2 regions of the Paenibacillus polymyxa M1 genome follow, and region 2 is predicted to be linked to the other one. Evidence: predicted binding sites of a transcription regulator. Region 2 holds the regulator's gene; the other holds the start of a gene.
What was found. The regulator NrdR, encoded in region 2, represses ribonucleotide reductase genes. The targets are predictions, from matches to a motif close to AACACNATATATNGTGTT.
Positions count from the first base shown of each region.

Region 1: a site for NrdR is predicted at 4,146-4,163, ahead of nrdI (class Ib ribonucleoside-diphosphate reductase assembly flavoprotein NrdI). Genes of this name have one in related genera too.

Region 1 is NC_017542.1:2,042,686-2,050,422, forward strand. Features, by position in the region: gene PPM_RS09295 (MFS transporter) at 1-190, shown strand, start outside; gene nrdF (class 1b ribonucleoside-diphosphate reductase subunit beta) at 366-1,331, opposite strand; gene nrdE (class 1b ribonucleoside-diphosphate reductase subunit alpha) at 1,549-3,633, opposite strand; gene nrdI (class Ib ribonucleoside-diphosphate reductase assembly flavoprotein NrdI) at 3,620-3,979, opposite strand; gene PPM_RS09315 (DUF2500 domain-containing protein) at 4,388-4,753, shown strand; gene PPM_RS09320 (GNAT family N-acetyltransferase) at 4,813-5,373, shown strand; gene PPM_RS09325 (MFS transporter) at 5,376-6,599, shown strand; gene PPM_RS09330 (ABC transporter substrate-binding protein) at 6,664-7,737, opposite strand, start outside.
Region 2 is NC_017542.1:1,870,806-1,878,542, forward strand. Features, by position in the region: gene polA (DNA polymerase I) at 1-1,608, shown strand, start outside; gene mutM (DNA-formamidopyrimidine glycosylase) at 1,680-2,510, shown strand; gene PPM_RS08360 (MntP/YtaF family protein) at 2,623-3,420, shown strand; gene coaE (dephospho-CoA kinase) at 3,431-4,027, shown strand; gene PPM_RS08370 (lytic transglycosylase domain-containing protein) at 4,024-4,587, shown strand; gene PPM_RS08375 (alpha/beta-type small acid-soluble spore protein) at 4,705-4,929, opposite strand; gene nrdR (transcriptional regulator NrdR) at 5,035-5,502, shown strand; tRNA gene PPM_RS08385 (tRNA-Ala) at 5,632-5,707, shown strand; tRNA gene PPM_RS08390 (tRNA-Lys) at 5,719-5,791, shown strand; gene PPM_RS30595 (GNAT family N-acetyltransferase) at 6,164-6,325, shown strand; gene PPM_RS08395 (alpha/beta hydrolase family protein) at 6,312-7,316, opposite strand; gene PPM_RS08400 (GNAT family N-acetyltransferase) at 7,300-7,737, opposite strand, start outside.

The DNA of each region.
Region 1 (7,737 bases), 170 kb from region 2:
CAATTCTAGTGAACAAGGAAGGATTCAAGGAGGTAGTCAATCTATTCAGGCTTTAGCAAGAATGATTGGACCTATCATTGGAGGTCAAATCTATGTATCATTTGGTCATGCCGCACCCGCTTTTATGGGTATGATTCTTATAGCGGTGGCCATACCAGTTTTATATAAGAGAACGCATGCGAATATGTAAACTACCGCTCGAAGCTTTCCGGAACCACCTGCATAGCAGGTAGTTTTAAGAAAATAATAGGGTTTCAGAACTTAGGAATAAGTTCTGAAACCCTATTTGTTTACAGTCTGAGCCATCCGCATGTGGATGGCTCTTTATAGTATCGCCTTGCTAAATTCATTTTACGTATGTGTACTTATACGCCAAAGTTAAAATCATCATCTGTTAGCGGCTCTACATTCATCGCCCGTACATAGCCGTTTCCTTTTTTAGAAAAGAAATCGTGCTGCTTGGTGTGGGTGCTGATGCCGTTGAATACAATGGGATTGACTTCTTCTTCTTCAAAAAGTGGATCAAAGCCCAGGTTCATCATGGCCTTGTTGGCGTTGTAGCGCAAGAAGACTTTAACATCGTCTACAAGTCCAATAGGGGCATAAATTTGCTCGGTATACTGTTCTTCGTTATTGTGCAAGTAGCGCAGCAAGCCTACCAGCGTCTGGTAGAGATCGCGTTGTTCTTCCTCGTCCAGTTCCGCATAAATCTCCTGTGCCAGTACACCTACGTAGACACCGTGTATACTTTCGTCCCGCAGGATCAGATCGATAATTTCCCCGCTGCATGTCAGCTTGCCCTGACCCGCCAGATAGAGAGGGTAGAAGAAGCCGCTATAAAACAAATAGCTTTCTAACAGCACCGACGCAGCCATCGCGAGATACAGGTCTTTCGGTGTGTGAATGTTCATATAATACTGACGAATGGTTTCTGCTTTCGTTTGGAGATGCGGATTTTCTTCCACCCAGCGGAATACACCGTCAATTTCTTCCGTGGAAGCCAGGGTTGTAAAGATGCTACTGTACGACTTGGCATGAATTTGCTCCATCATCGCCATAAAGCTTAATACCGCTTTGCGTTGCAGTCCGTCCACATGCTCCATAATTTGCGGCATTCCCACGCCGCCTTGAATGGTGTCCAGCAGGGTCAAGCCACCCAGCACCTTCATGTAGGCTTCTTTTTCAATATCACTAAGGGTTACCCAGGACATTTTATCGTCAGACAGCGGAATTTCATCATCCGTCCAAAATTGCATAATATTCTGGTTCCAGAACATCAGTGTGAAATCATCGTCCGAGCGGTTCCAGTTTACAGCTTGTATACCTGTCATTGTTAGCATTCTCCCTTCAGCTTGCGAGATTCCCTGGAAACACACATGAGAGGTTACCGGAGAGTCATCGTATGCTTGACATACGGAAGCTGTATCCGCGAGGGTCTTGTTCAATCCTGTAAAGGTCTGAACCACGCGCTGGATACAGCTTCTAATGCCAAGCATTCATATCTATTCAAAATCTCATTTTATTCTATAGCTTGTTACCATGTATGCATTAGATGGAGCAAGTGAGGCACTCTTCCACAGACAGTTTTTTGGTACGTGTGTAGTATAACGATTTAAGTCCTTTATGTGCGGCGTACAGATAGCAACGTGCTAACTGACGCGTAGTCACGTCACTGTTCACATGAAGCACAGTCGAAATTCCTTGGTCCACGTGAGGCTGGATTTCAGCAATCAGATCAAGCACTTTGAATTGATCCATTTGATAAGCGGATTTGTAAAAGAATACATTATCCTTTTGCAAATACGGCATTGGATAGTAAGTTGTTGAATTCGCATAGGTACGAGTTTCAATCTGTTCGACAATCGGCATAACGCTGGACGTTGCATTTTGAATATACGAAATGCTGGCAGTGGGAGCAATCGCCATACGGTAGGCGTGATACAGACCGTTCTTCATGACGTCTGCTTTAAGTGTGTCCCAGTCTGCTTGAGTCGGAATATAAATATCCTTGAACAGTTCTTGCACACGTGCCGTTGTCGGACGATAATCTGTGTTCAGATATCGGTCAAAATATACACCTGTCGCATAATCCGATTCCTCAAATCCATAGAAGCTTTGTCCGGCTGCTTTTGCGATTTCCATACTCTTTTCGATGGAATGATAGTTCATCGTCATGAAGAAGGTACGGACAAAATCCTTCGCTTCATTGCTTTCATATGCAATCTTGTTCTTGGCAAGGTAGCCGTGCAGATTCATGACACCCAGACCAACGGAATGCATTTCACGGTTCGCTTTCGCAACACCTGGTGCATTAGCCACTTGGGTCATATCGCTGACCGAAGTGAGAGCAATCATACCCTCGTGAACGGACTCGCGGATTTTGCCGTGCTCCATGACATTTACAATGTTCAGGGAAGCCAGGTTACAGCTTACATCCCGGCGAATAATATCCTGTTGTCCATAATCGGCAATCTCAGAAGTTTCCTGTAGCTGGAAGATTTCCGTGCACAGGTTTGACATTTTGATTTGGCCCACGTTTTTAAGAGCATGCGCCTGATTTGCGTTACTCTTATTCATAATATATGGATAGCCAGACTCCAACTGGATCATGGCAATTTTTGTCAGCATATCACGTGCGCTCATTGCTATTTTTTTCTTCACTCGATCGTCAGCGAGCAGCGTATCGTACATTTCATCCAGATCCATGTCGTCCAAATGCGTTCCATAAGCCTTGAACACACTATAAGGTGCAAACACATGCAGCGGTTCATTATCTTGAGCCAGCTTGTAAAAGCGGTTGGGCACCAGCAATCCGATCGAAAGTGTCTTAAGGCGTACTCTTTCATCGGCATTAATTTTTTTACTATCCAGGAACTCCAGCACGTCCCATCCGAATATGTTGTAATAGGCAGCGCCAGAGCCTTTACGTTGACCCATTTGATCCGCGTAGGAGAAACCATCTTCCATCAGCTTCAGCACAGGCATAATACCTTTTGCTGCGCCTTCTACACCTTTAATTGCCTCGCCGCGTGACCGCAGCTTCGACAGGTTAACCGCAACACCGCCGCCGATTTTGGACAATTGCATGCAAGTGTTCAATACATAGTTGATTGAGTTCAGAGAGTCATCCATTTCGAGCAAGAAGCAGGACACCAATTCCCCACGACGGCTTTTGCCAGCGTTCAGGAAAGTTGGTGTAGCTGGCTGGAGACGTTGCTCCATCATCGAGCGGGACAACAGGCGGGCCGTATCGGCGTTGCCGCGTCCCAAATGCAGGGCGACAGCAGCCACCCGGTCAGGGTAGTGTTCCAGGTAGACTTTACGGTCATTACTCTTCATTGCATAATCGGTATAAAACTTGGATGCTGCCATATAAGAAGGAAATTTAAAATTATAGCTATGAGTGATATGGAAAATATCGTTGATTTCATCAGCCGTATAGCTGTTATAGAAATTTTCGTAATAATCATTCTCAATCATATACAGCACTTGAGCAGCTGTGTCAGCAAACTTCAAACTCCGTTCTTGAACTTCCTTCATAAATTCTGCTACGGCCTCTTGGTCCTTTTCCAATTGGAAAAAGCCGTCTGTATCGCGTTTCATCAACATGTTGTTCAATTCAATATGCCGCAACTCGGCTCACCTCCTGTTTAAAACGCTCTACATCTCCGAACGTTCCAGATAATTCAAATTTGCTAATCACGGGGACATTATAATGGTCGGCAATCAAATCCGCACTTTTGGCAAATTTGTCACCCCAGTTACGGTTGCCGCTTGCAGCTACACCAACAAGGTTTTGTGCATTTTTTTTCAAAAATGAAGATACCCTCTCAGGTATCTGTCCAAACCCGGTTGTATATGTAATGAGTACGTAAGGTTCTTCTATAGTCATTTGTTCCTCAATCTGAACAGCCGGAAGCTTGAGCTTGTTTATAAATCTTTTTACATTGCCGGTCTTGGAATCATAAGCAATCAGCATGGTGTGCAACCTCCTTAACAATTAACGAAAAAAAGAAAACGGCATTGCCAAGAGACCCATTATAGCTGTAATCCCTTGCTGGCTGCGCCATTTAAGATTTTTGACTCTATATTTACATGTATTTTCATACCTTTATCTTCAAGATATCGGGCATAAATACGTTTTTTACACTATATTTAGAGTACATTCTCTATTTTATATCTATATATAGTTTTGTCAATCGGTCTAGAGAGGCTCAGAGGACCTAGATCCGGTGTAAGTCCAAGCAGGGTGCGGAAAAGAGCGAAAGAACTTTTTTTTCGTAAGTATGTTAAAAAAGTATTGGAGTTTTTGAGGCTGGAGATGTACGATTTGTCAATGGGCAATAGAATGTAAAATTTACATTTTACTGTAGAAAGGATGAAGTGGATGGAAAGTGGTTTTTTTATGGAATTTCAATCGTTTAATATGATCTTTTTTATCGTGTTTGGACTTATTGCTATTGTAATTATTACGGGGATTGTGAAAACAATCGGAGCGGGCCTTTCCAATCAAGCAGCCGAACAGGTTCAACGTTCATGCAAGGTTGTGGATAAGCGAACTAGAGTGCGTGGGGGATCGGGTGATTTTTCAGCTTCGACCGATTACTATATCACCTTTGAGTTTGAAGGAGGTGAACGTAAGGAGCTGAAGGTAAAGGGTTCGGATTTTGGAATGATTGTAATCGGGGATCGCGGGGAGGTTCATTATAAAGGTACACGTTTTCTGGAGTTTGTGAGATTAATGGGAGCGTAAAGAGATGGCGAGGTGTTAGCGTATTACCAGAACAAATACATATAGGGAGGAAGCTGACGATGCCACATATCATTGGAGCACGAATTGTTTTAAGAGAGTACCGTCAGGAGGATATACCTGATATCCGAAGATGGGTCAATGACCCGGAAATCACACATGGTTTAAGCGACGTATTTATCTATCCGCATTCACTGGCTAATAGTGAATCGTTTGTACAGATGATGATTGACGGCAACTCTGAGATCAAGGGCTTTATCATTGCTCATAAAGACACATTGGACTATATTGGACAACTCGATTTATTCAAAATTAACTGGGTGAATCGGCATGCCACCCTTGGGATTGTAATCGGGCGTGGCGGTGACCTGGGCAAGGGCTATGGGCGGGAAGCAATCCGGCTGATACAAAAATTTGCGTTTCATTCGCTGAACCTGCATCGGCTGGAACTGGAGGTGTATGCGTTCAATGAACGTGCATATCGTTGCTATCTGGCATGTGGCTTCAAGGAGGAAGGGCGGCTACGGGAAAAGCTATTCAGGGAAGGACAGTACTATGACATTATTCAGATGGGAATGTTGCGAAGTGAGTATGAGGCTGTAGAGAAAACAAAGGAATCCTGAAAGTGAGGCCACATAAGCTATTTTACTCCGTCAGCTTTCTGCAATTTTTTATGAGTGAAATCACGGGAACTACGCTTATTCTATTTCTATTAGCTAAAGGACTTTCTCTGCAAAGTGCGAATTTCTTGCTGGTTGTATTCTTTGTAAGTATTTTTCTGTTTGAAATACCAACAGGAGCTATTGCAGACAAGTATGGAAGGAAAATTTCTGTTGTTCTGGGGCTTTGTTGTTTTCTAGTCTACAGTGTGTTGTTCGTTTGGGTAGATCACATGTGGCTGCTTGTGTTCGCACAAGTCTTTGGGGGTCTGGCAATATGCTTGCAATCAGGCTCGTTGGAATCCTGGGTTGTGGAAAACAGCGATAAGCCGATGGAAGTTCTTTTTACAACCTCTAACAGTATACAGTACATTTCGGGATTTATTTGCGGTCTGTTGGGGGCCTTTCTCGCAACTTTTAACTATTCACTTCCCTGGGTGGCCAGCATTGTATCTATTATCCTGTGTATTTTTCTATGCTGCTTTTATATGAAAGAGAAGAATATTACCCATCGAAAAACATCTGCTACTCGTATTAAAACGATTATCGGAGAAAGTGTCCGTATCGGTTTTGAAAATAAGTCGATCTGGATTGTGTTTATCATTGGTTTATTTATCAGCTTTTCAAACTCGGCGGGGAATACATTTCAACAGCCACGTCTGGTCGGTCTTTCTGAACAAGGGATTTGGATTATGGGATTGATCAAGGCAGGTTATTCACTATGTATGACTTTGGGAAGCTATCTGGTTCGAAGGCTAGGCGCCCGTTATAGTGATGTACATATACTCATGTATGCTTGCGGGATGATTGGGATATGGCTCATTTTAGCGGGTGCTTTCAACACGTTTTATCCTGTACTGCTTACCTTTTTAATCTATGAAATTGGGCGAGGGATGTATCCGGTTGCCAAACAAATTTTTCTGAACAAAAGGATCTCTAATGAGTATCGTTCAACACTGCTATCTCTGGATTCTGCCATTTCCCAACTAGGCATGTGTATAGGTTTAATCGTGACAGGCATCGTAAGCCGTAATTTTACCAATCTTGCTTCAGATCAAACACCTATTCAGATATCGTGGATGCTGTGTGGCGGGATCGCATTGATCCCAATCTTTTTGTTGCTTTATGTCCGTCGGGGGTCAAGGAAAAATAGTTCCTGGAAAGAAAAAGCAACAAAGCAGAATGTTTAGTGCAAAAAAGGGCTAAACAGGTTCTGGCTGTCAGCCCCTATGCACCTTCATAAGTAATCAGACTTTACTTCTCCCCGTACCATAACTTCAGACGATTTTGGATCAGGCCAGTGAAGATTTCTTCAGCCTTTGGTACACCCGCCTGATCCAGCTCTTGGAGCATGCGGTCATACACGGCATCGAATTGATCTGGCTTGGCGAGTACGGCCTCAGGAATCCGTTTGCGTACAATGTCCTGCGACTTTTGATAAATAACATTGTAATTTGTATTGGTCGGAACAGGCATGTTGTAGGCGGCTCCCCACTCTTTTACCGGAAAATCCTTTTCGTTCGGGAATAAGTCTTTCCATGTCCGGGCTTTATATGCCTGAAGGGATTCTTTTTCCGCTTGACTATAATTTTCGGTAATCATCTCCGGATAATTGGTTGTGTAATAGTTGCCAGTAGGGTCCTTAACGCTATCGCCGTAATGTGGTCCCCATATCCAATACAAACCGATACCTGATTCTCTGCTAAAAGAAGCATTATCTTTGTTTTTGCGTTCTTGCACAGCTGCAGGAATGACTCGTTTGCCATTCTCTACATTGTAATGCTGGCCTTCAATTCCCCAATTACGCAAAATTTGTCCTTCGTCCGAGGCCAGGAAGTCCAGAAACTTGATCGCTCGCACCGGGTTTTTGCATGAAGTTGTGATGCCGATCCCGGACGCAGTATCGAAACCAATGGGCTGGAGGGAATGATCCTCGTATTGCTCATTTAAAGTGACTGGAAAGTGGGAGTAGGTGTATTCATCCTTACCTGCTGCCTTGAGCGCATTTTCGGCATCCTGGTAGTTCCATTCCTGATCAATCAGTCCAATGACACGACCTGCGGCGATTTTGGATTTGTACTGATCGCTTTTTTGTACAAAAGTATCCTTATCCAACAGACCTTCATTGTACATATGGTTTAACCAACGGAAATACTCTCGCTCTTCTGGGCGTTTGTAGTGAAGAGTGGCTTTGTGTGTTTTAGGATCAATATAATATTCGCCATCGTCTGGTCCACCTGTAGCCGTAACTGCCGGGTTTGTCACAGTAATCTGCATTTTCCAGTCCTCGGCATCGAGCGATAAGGGAATGGTAGGCTGGCCATTAGT
Region 2 (7,737 bases):
TTCTTTATGACACTGAATGTTCTACAAAGTGATGCAGCTACCCCTATTCGCGAATGGCTTGCCGATCCTGAACGCAAAAAACGCGGTCATGATTTGCACCGTACAGACTTGGCTTTACACTGGCATGGAATTGAGTTTGCCGGAGCCGAATTTGATGTGCAACTGGCCGGATACTTGCTAGATCCGACAGACGCGAATCAGACGTTGAGTGGACTGGCAGCCAAGTATGGCTTGTCATCGATTCGTCCAGATGACGAAGTGTTTGGTAAAGGAGCTAAATATAAAGTTCCTGAAATGGATGTACTATCCGATCATGTGGCACGTAAGGCAGCGGTGATCGAAGCATTGGTACCCGTGCAGCAGGCGGAACTGGAAAAGACGGAAATGCACAAGCTGTTTCATGAGCTGGAGATGCCGTTATCACGCATTCTGGCGGATATGGAGAAGCAGGGGATTTTGGTGAATGTAGAGGAACTGCGCGCTTTGGGTAAAGAATTTGAAGCCCAGATTGCAACGTTGGTGGGTGAGATCTACAGCATTGCAGGGGTAGAGTTCAATCTTAATTCGCCCAAGCAGTTGGGTGAGATTTTGTTTGATAAACTGGGTCTGCCAGTTATTAAAAAGACAAAAACCGGGTACTCGACCGATGCAGAGGTACTGGAAAAGCTTGCTCCATATCATGATATTGTGCAAAATATTTTGCAATATCGCACCATTGCCAAACTCCAATCGACGTATGTCGAAGGATTGCTTAAAGAAATTTCGGAGAAGACAGGTAAAGTGCATACGTATTTCCGGCAGACGGTTGCGGCAACCGGACGCTTGAGCAGTCAATTTCCGAATTTGCAGAATATCCCGATCCGTCTCGAAGAAGGACGCAAAATCCGCAAAGTATTTGTTCCCTCGGAGCCGGGCTGGTCGATTTTGGCGGCTGACTATTCACAAATCGAGCTGCGGGTGCTGGCTGATATTTCGGATGATGAGCGTTTGAAAGAGGCTTTTGTCCACGATATGGACATCCATACCAAGACCGCATCCGATGTGTTCGGTGTACCAGCAGAAGCTGTAGATTCCGATATGCGCCGTTCCGCAAAGGCGGTCAACTTTGGGATCGTTTACGGAATTAGCGACTATGGTCTGTCGCAAAATTTGAATATTACCCGGAAGGAAGCGGCTCGCTTTATCGACCAGTATTTTGACGTGTTCCAAGGTGTTCGCCGTTACATGGATGATATTGTGAAGGATGCGAAGAGAGATGGATACGTAAAAACGCTGCTGGAACGCAGACGATATTTGCCTGAGATTAACGCCAGCAATTTCAACCAGCGTTCGTTCGCTGAGCGTACAGCGATGAATACGCCGATTCAAGGTACCGCAGCCGATATTATCAAGCTGGCGATGGTGCAGATGGACGCAGCGCTGCGTGAACGCAATCTTCGCAGCCGCATGCTGCTACAAGTACATGATGAGCTTGTATTCGAGGTTCCGCCTGAGGAAATGGAGACGATGAAAGAGCTTGTCCCGGCTACCATGGAAGCTGCATTAAAATTGGCTGTGCCGCTTAAAGCGGAAGTCAGCTATGGCAGCAATTGGTATGAGGCCAAGTAAGATATTTCAATGAGCAGATAGTCCCAATTTGACGTTGCTTCCGTTATAATATAGGGTGAGGTGAAGACATCATGCCGGAATTACCGGAAGTAGAAACCATTAAACGAACACTAAACGAGCTTATCGTTGATAAACATATAGATCATGTAACCGTAAATTTGCCGCGTATTATCCAACGTCCCGATGATATCGACGCATTTGCGATGGAATTGGCCGGCCACCGGATTACAGGAGTGGAGAGACGCGGTAAGTTTCTTCGAATTTTGCTGGACGGGCTGGTGCTTGTCTCCCATCTTCGAATGGAAGGACGCTATGGATTGTATTCACAAGATGATCCTGTGGAAAAGCATACCCATGTCATCTTTCATTTTAAAGATGGTACGGAGCTGCGTTATCAGGATGTGCGCCAGTTCGGCACGATGCACTTATTTCCGGCAGGACAGGATTTGCTGGAAAAGCCGCTAAACAAACTCGGTTTGGAACCGATGGACGAGGCTTTTACACCTGAAATGCTGCGTGCCGCTGTTGGAACTCGTTCGACTTCGATCAAGGCAGCGCTGTTAAACCAGTCATATGTGGTAGGCATCGGGAATATTTATGTAGATGAATCGTTATTTAAGGCAGGGATTCATCCGGCACAGCCAGCCAAAAGCTTAACGGATAGTCAATTTCGCGTACTGCATGAAGCTATTGTCTCCACGCTGGGCGCGTCGATTCAGGTTGGTGGCTCGTCCATCAAATCATTCGTCAACGGACAGGGCAAAACGGGCGATTTCCAGCATCAGTTGCAAATTTATGGACGTAACGCGAAGCCTTGCATGAACTGTGGTACATTGATCGAAAAATCCGTCGTAGCCGGACGTGGCACACATCATTGCCCGGTCTGCCAGCCTTTGCGCTAAACAGGCACAGTCACCCCAAGCCCATCCCTCTCATATATTGTTCCAAGTACCAATACTGCGAAGGAAGTAGGTTGCTGTAAGGCCCAGCCTTCGCAATGGGAGGGAATTTGGAGTGGCTAATCATTGGGGAGCCCTGCTGTTACTGGCATTTGCGCTAAGTTTGGACAGTTTCGGAGTTGGTGTTACATATGGTCTGCGCAAAATGAAAATTCCACAGTTGTCGATTGCCATCATCTCAGTATGTTCAGGTTTAGTGATCGGCATATCCATGCAGCTCGGCGCATTACTATCTCGTGTCCTGTCCCCTGTATATACGACGGTTTTCGGTGCTGTCATTCTGATCTGTATCGGATGCTACTCTTTGATTCAGGCTCTGCACCGCAAGGAAGATTTGACGGAGGAAGCAGCGGAAGTCCCGGGGAATCTTCGCCTTACGGAACAGGTTGATTCAGGGAATATATCAGCACTTGCGGAGAAAAAAAGTGCAGAGGATGCCAATACAGAGTCTCTAAGCAGCTCAGGAAAAGGCCTACCGAGAGAAACCTCTTTGGAGCTACAGCAAGAGGAGCGAACGTTATTTTCGCTGGAGTTCCGCAAATGGGGGCTTGTTATTCGGATTCTTCGAAGCCCATCTGCTGCAGATATGGACCGTTCCGGCAGTATATCTGCTACCGAAGCGGTTTGGTTAGGTATTGCATTATCGGTCGATGCGTTCGGAGCAGGATTAGGTGCAGCCATGCTTGGTTTTCAGCCCCTGTCTACTGCGCTGGCTATTACGTTATTCAGTGGTGTATTTTTAATTGCTGGTATGAAGGCAGGATTCTTCCTGTCAGCATTTCGATTTATGAAGGCGCTCGGTGTATTGCCGGCATTATTACTCATTATGATGGGCATATTGAAGCTGTTATGAGGTGAAGAGCATGAATATCGGATTAACCGGAGGGATCGCTACCGGAAAAAGCACCGTGTCGGCTCTTTTGGTCGCCAAGGGTGCGCTGCTGATCGACGCAGATGCCATTGCCCGGGAAGTCATGCTTCCGGGGCATCCGGTGCTGGCGGCGGTCATACAGCATTTTGGACAAGCTATAGTGAACAGTGACGGAACCCTGCACCGCAAAAGACTGGGAGAGATTGTATTCGGAGACCCTGTTCAGCGACAGGCACTTAACGATATTACGCATCCTGCTATTCGTGAGGAAATGCGTCTGCGCATGGAAGCTTATGAACGGGAGCAGCCGGACAAGCTTGTTTTGGCAGATATCCCGTTAATGTATGAGTCTGGGCTGGAGAGCCTGTACGAGGAAATTATGGTTGTATATGTACCACGTGATATTCAGCTCCGACGTCTGATGCTTAGAGACGGTCTGACAGAAGAGCAAGCAGAGCTCCGCCTGTCCGCACAAATGGATATCGAGCAGAAAAAAAGTTTGGCTGATATTGTTATTGATAATAGCGGAACACAGACTGAGACGAAGCGGCAAATTGATCAGTTTTGGCAACGAAAGGGACTTGCATGAACATTTTACGTAAGAAAAGAGTCCTGCTCATTTTGTTTGTCGGATTTGTCCTGATTCTGTTCCTCAATTCCAATTGGATGTCATGGTTTTACCCGATTCAATATAAGGATGAAATTCGGCAATATTCACAGACGTATGAAGTGGACCCATTTTTGGTGGCGTCTATTATCCGTGTGGAAACAAACTTTAAAACCAGCAAGCAGTCACACAAGGGTGCACTGGGGCTTATGCAGATTATGCCGAATACCGCCAATTGGATTATGGACAGTGCCCAGATTCAGAAGGTCCCGCTGGACAGTGTAAAGCACGAGCCTGGCACCAACATTGAGCTGGGAACCTGGTATCTGCATAACCTGTCTATGAAGTTTCAGGATAATCCTGTGGTCATCGTAGCGGCATACAATGCTGGTCCAGGTAAAGTTAAGGAGTGGCTGGATCAAGGGGTGTGGGATGGCAAAGAAGAGTCCATTAAGCAAATCCCTTTTGGTGAGACACGGCATTATGTACAGCGAGTCATCTACTATTACAGGCAATATACAAAAATTTATAATGAGTTTTAAGTGACAGGTAATGACAATATGAGCCTTTTCGCTTTAAAATGAAAAAAGCGCAGGACAGGCTGTTTTTAGCAGCCTATCCCTACACTTTTTCGTATTACTTCTTGATTATTACCGAGATTATTGGTATTGACCTGCCAATTGTTGTTCGGCGATCGTTACGAGGCGTTTTGTGATGTAGCCCCCGATCGAACCGTTCTCATAGGAAGTCATGTTGCCTTGGTATCCATCTTGAGGAATGCTGATACCCAGCTCTTGAGCGATTTCATATTTCATTTGCTCCAGAGCACCGGAGGATCTGCTGACTACCAGGTTGTTGGAGTTGCCATTGTTTCCTTGTGCCATTGTTGTTCACCTCCTCGCGACGTGGTAAACATATTATGATCCGTTTCGACAAAATTATTACTAAAAAGCTCCGGGAATTTATTGGAAAAAGGAAGTGATGAGATTATGAAGTGCCCGTATTGTGCCTACAATGGCACGAAAGTGTTGGATTCGCGACCAGCGAATGATAATAAGTCCATCCGCCGCCGTCGCGAATGCGAACAGTGTGCCAGGCGTTTTACCACCTTTGAAATGGTGGAAGAGACCCCACTGATGGTCATCAAAAAAGATGGCAGCCGTGAAGAGTTTAGCCGTGATAAAATGCTGCGCGGTCTCATTCGAGCCTGTGAGAAGCGTCCAGTTTCAGTCGAGCAGCTCGATCTGATCGTATCTCAGGTGGAGAACGCTATTCGCAACACAGCAGCCACAGAGGTGGATAGCCAGCAGATTGGTGAGCTAGTCATGGAACAGCTTTATCCTGTGGATGAAGTCGCCTACGTACGCTTTGCGTCCGTCTATCGGCAGTTCAAAGACATCAATATGTTTATGAAGGAACTGAAAACACTGTTATCCAAAGATACAGACAGCGACTGATCGCTGACTGTATCTTTTTAGGGCCTCGGTGGGAAGAGGATTATATTTTTTTATAAAAGTATTGACACAGGGTCGAATATTTTATATGATATAGAAGTCGCTTGAAACGTTAATTCATTTACATGTGACGGGGCCTTAGCTCAGCTGGGAGAGCGCATCGCTGGCAGCGATGAGGTCAGGGGTTCGATCCCCCTAGGCTCCACCATAATTTTATATGGACTCTTAGCTCAGTTGGTAGAGCAGTTGACTCTTAATCAATTGGTCCAGGGTTCGAGTCCCTGAGAGTCCATTCTTTAGAAAAAACGGCAGAAATGCCGTTTTTTTTGTTATTCATAGATCTGTTCCCAGCCTAACCAAGGACAGGTAAGGGTTGAATGAGCGCTTATCGAGTTTGATTATAAATAGCAACCCATTGTTTGTGAGTGTACTTTGATCGTTGTTTCAACGCAGTTCGTATTTTACAAATGAGTTGAGTTCCTTCAAATGAATTTCTAAATGAATTAATAGATTATGCTGAATTGAATTGAAATTAACTTTACATGGTGAGAATGTAGCTACTTTAGATATAATCGTAAACGAGGATGGAGAGCAACTGAAGGAGCTTTTGAAAAAAAGAGGGTACATCTTGCAGGATGGGAAAGAAACGACGTCCTAAGGTACGATACCGAAGTATAGAAAAATGGGGCTTGGAAAAGCCGTTATTTATGAAGCCATAAAAAGAGTCAAGGACAAAGGTGTAGAAAGAATCTTTTCGATGGGTTTTTCATTAGCCTATTCCAAAGAAATATGGAAAAAAAGAATATCATTGTTTAATGCTGACTGACATAATCGGCAAGAATCTTCAGGTACTCACTATTCACCAATTGTCTTGGGGCAAATATGGCTGTTAAGAAGGTTAGGGACTTGGAATGCGCGATTTGTTCATTCATCATGGAATGGTCAACTTCAGGCAAATGAATGACAGACAGCAGCTCTGGAGATATCTTTTGGCGATATACTCGCTCGGTGTCTTTTACATCTACGTTCATATCTTTTCCAGCCAGAACCAAGAGTACTGGGGATTTTAAGTAGCTTAATTCTTCCGTAGAATCAGAACGAAAATTTTTGCCTATAAAGCTCCATCTTTCTTTGGGAATTATATTCTCAGGATCGGCCATGCTTAGGTACTTTTCATAGGAAGCATGTTTTTTCAGTAGTTGTAGAATCTTTTGGTCGTAGTCCAGTCTCTTTTTAATTTGCTGCGGGCTAGCTCCTTCTTGTTCCAACTCTTTCCTGGTGTTAAATTGCCCTTGTGTAATCCAATTCACGGCCGGCGATACAAGGATGCTGAATGCAATATCATGCTCCTCTTTAACGATTTTCGGAATGACCCAGCCAGCTTGACTGGCTCCCCATAGGCCGATTTTGTGCTTATCAATCATCGGTAAGGTTTTGGCCCAGTCAACTGCATATCGAATCTCCTGTGCCCGGTCCTCCATGCTCTGCTCCAGCCAATTGCCTGGAGCGCCGTTAATACCGGGCTTATTCAGGGATAAGGAAGCATAGCCCTTAGAAGCGAACCTTTCCCACAGTGGTTTGTATCCATCATCATAGGTGTCATTGATTGGACCATCTCCATGGACAAAAACAACCAGTCCAATCTTTCCCGAGTAGTTCTTAGGCAAAGCCAGTGTACCTGTTAATACTCCTTTGGGAGTCGCAATTTGTATTTTTTCTTCCGTCATCTTGTAGGAATTTTGATATAAAACAATCAATATCAAGGCAACAACCAGACCTGCCACAATACCAAGGGTAAGCCTATATGTTTTGTTCAATGCTGTTCTCTCCTCGATTGCAGTTTCGTTCTTTCCAGCTCATTAGATGCCATACAGGCTCCTTGAACCAAAAATGCCGCCAATAATTATATTGGGACTGCTCTATTTCAAACGCTAGATTGTGGTACAAACGAATAGCCTGCTGGTTCTTATGTGCTACATGAAGTGTCAACGCATGGAAACCGGATTCAACCGTAAACTGCTGTGCGAAAGCTAAAAAACGTCGCCCGATCCCCTGATTGCGATGACTTGAGCGAATCGCCAAATGATCTATGTAACACTCATCTATGGCAGGCTTATATTCCAGCGCATGCATGCCTGTCAAAAATTTAAATACATTAAAGCAGCCAAACTGTTTTATAAGCGGAGCCAAAGAAATGAGATTGGCTATAGGAAGTGAAGAGGAGGGAGCCTTCCATTT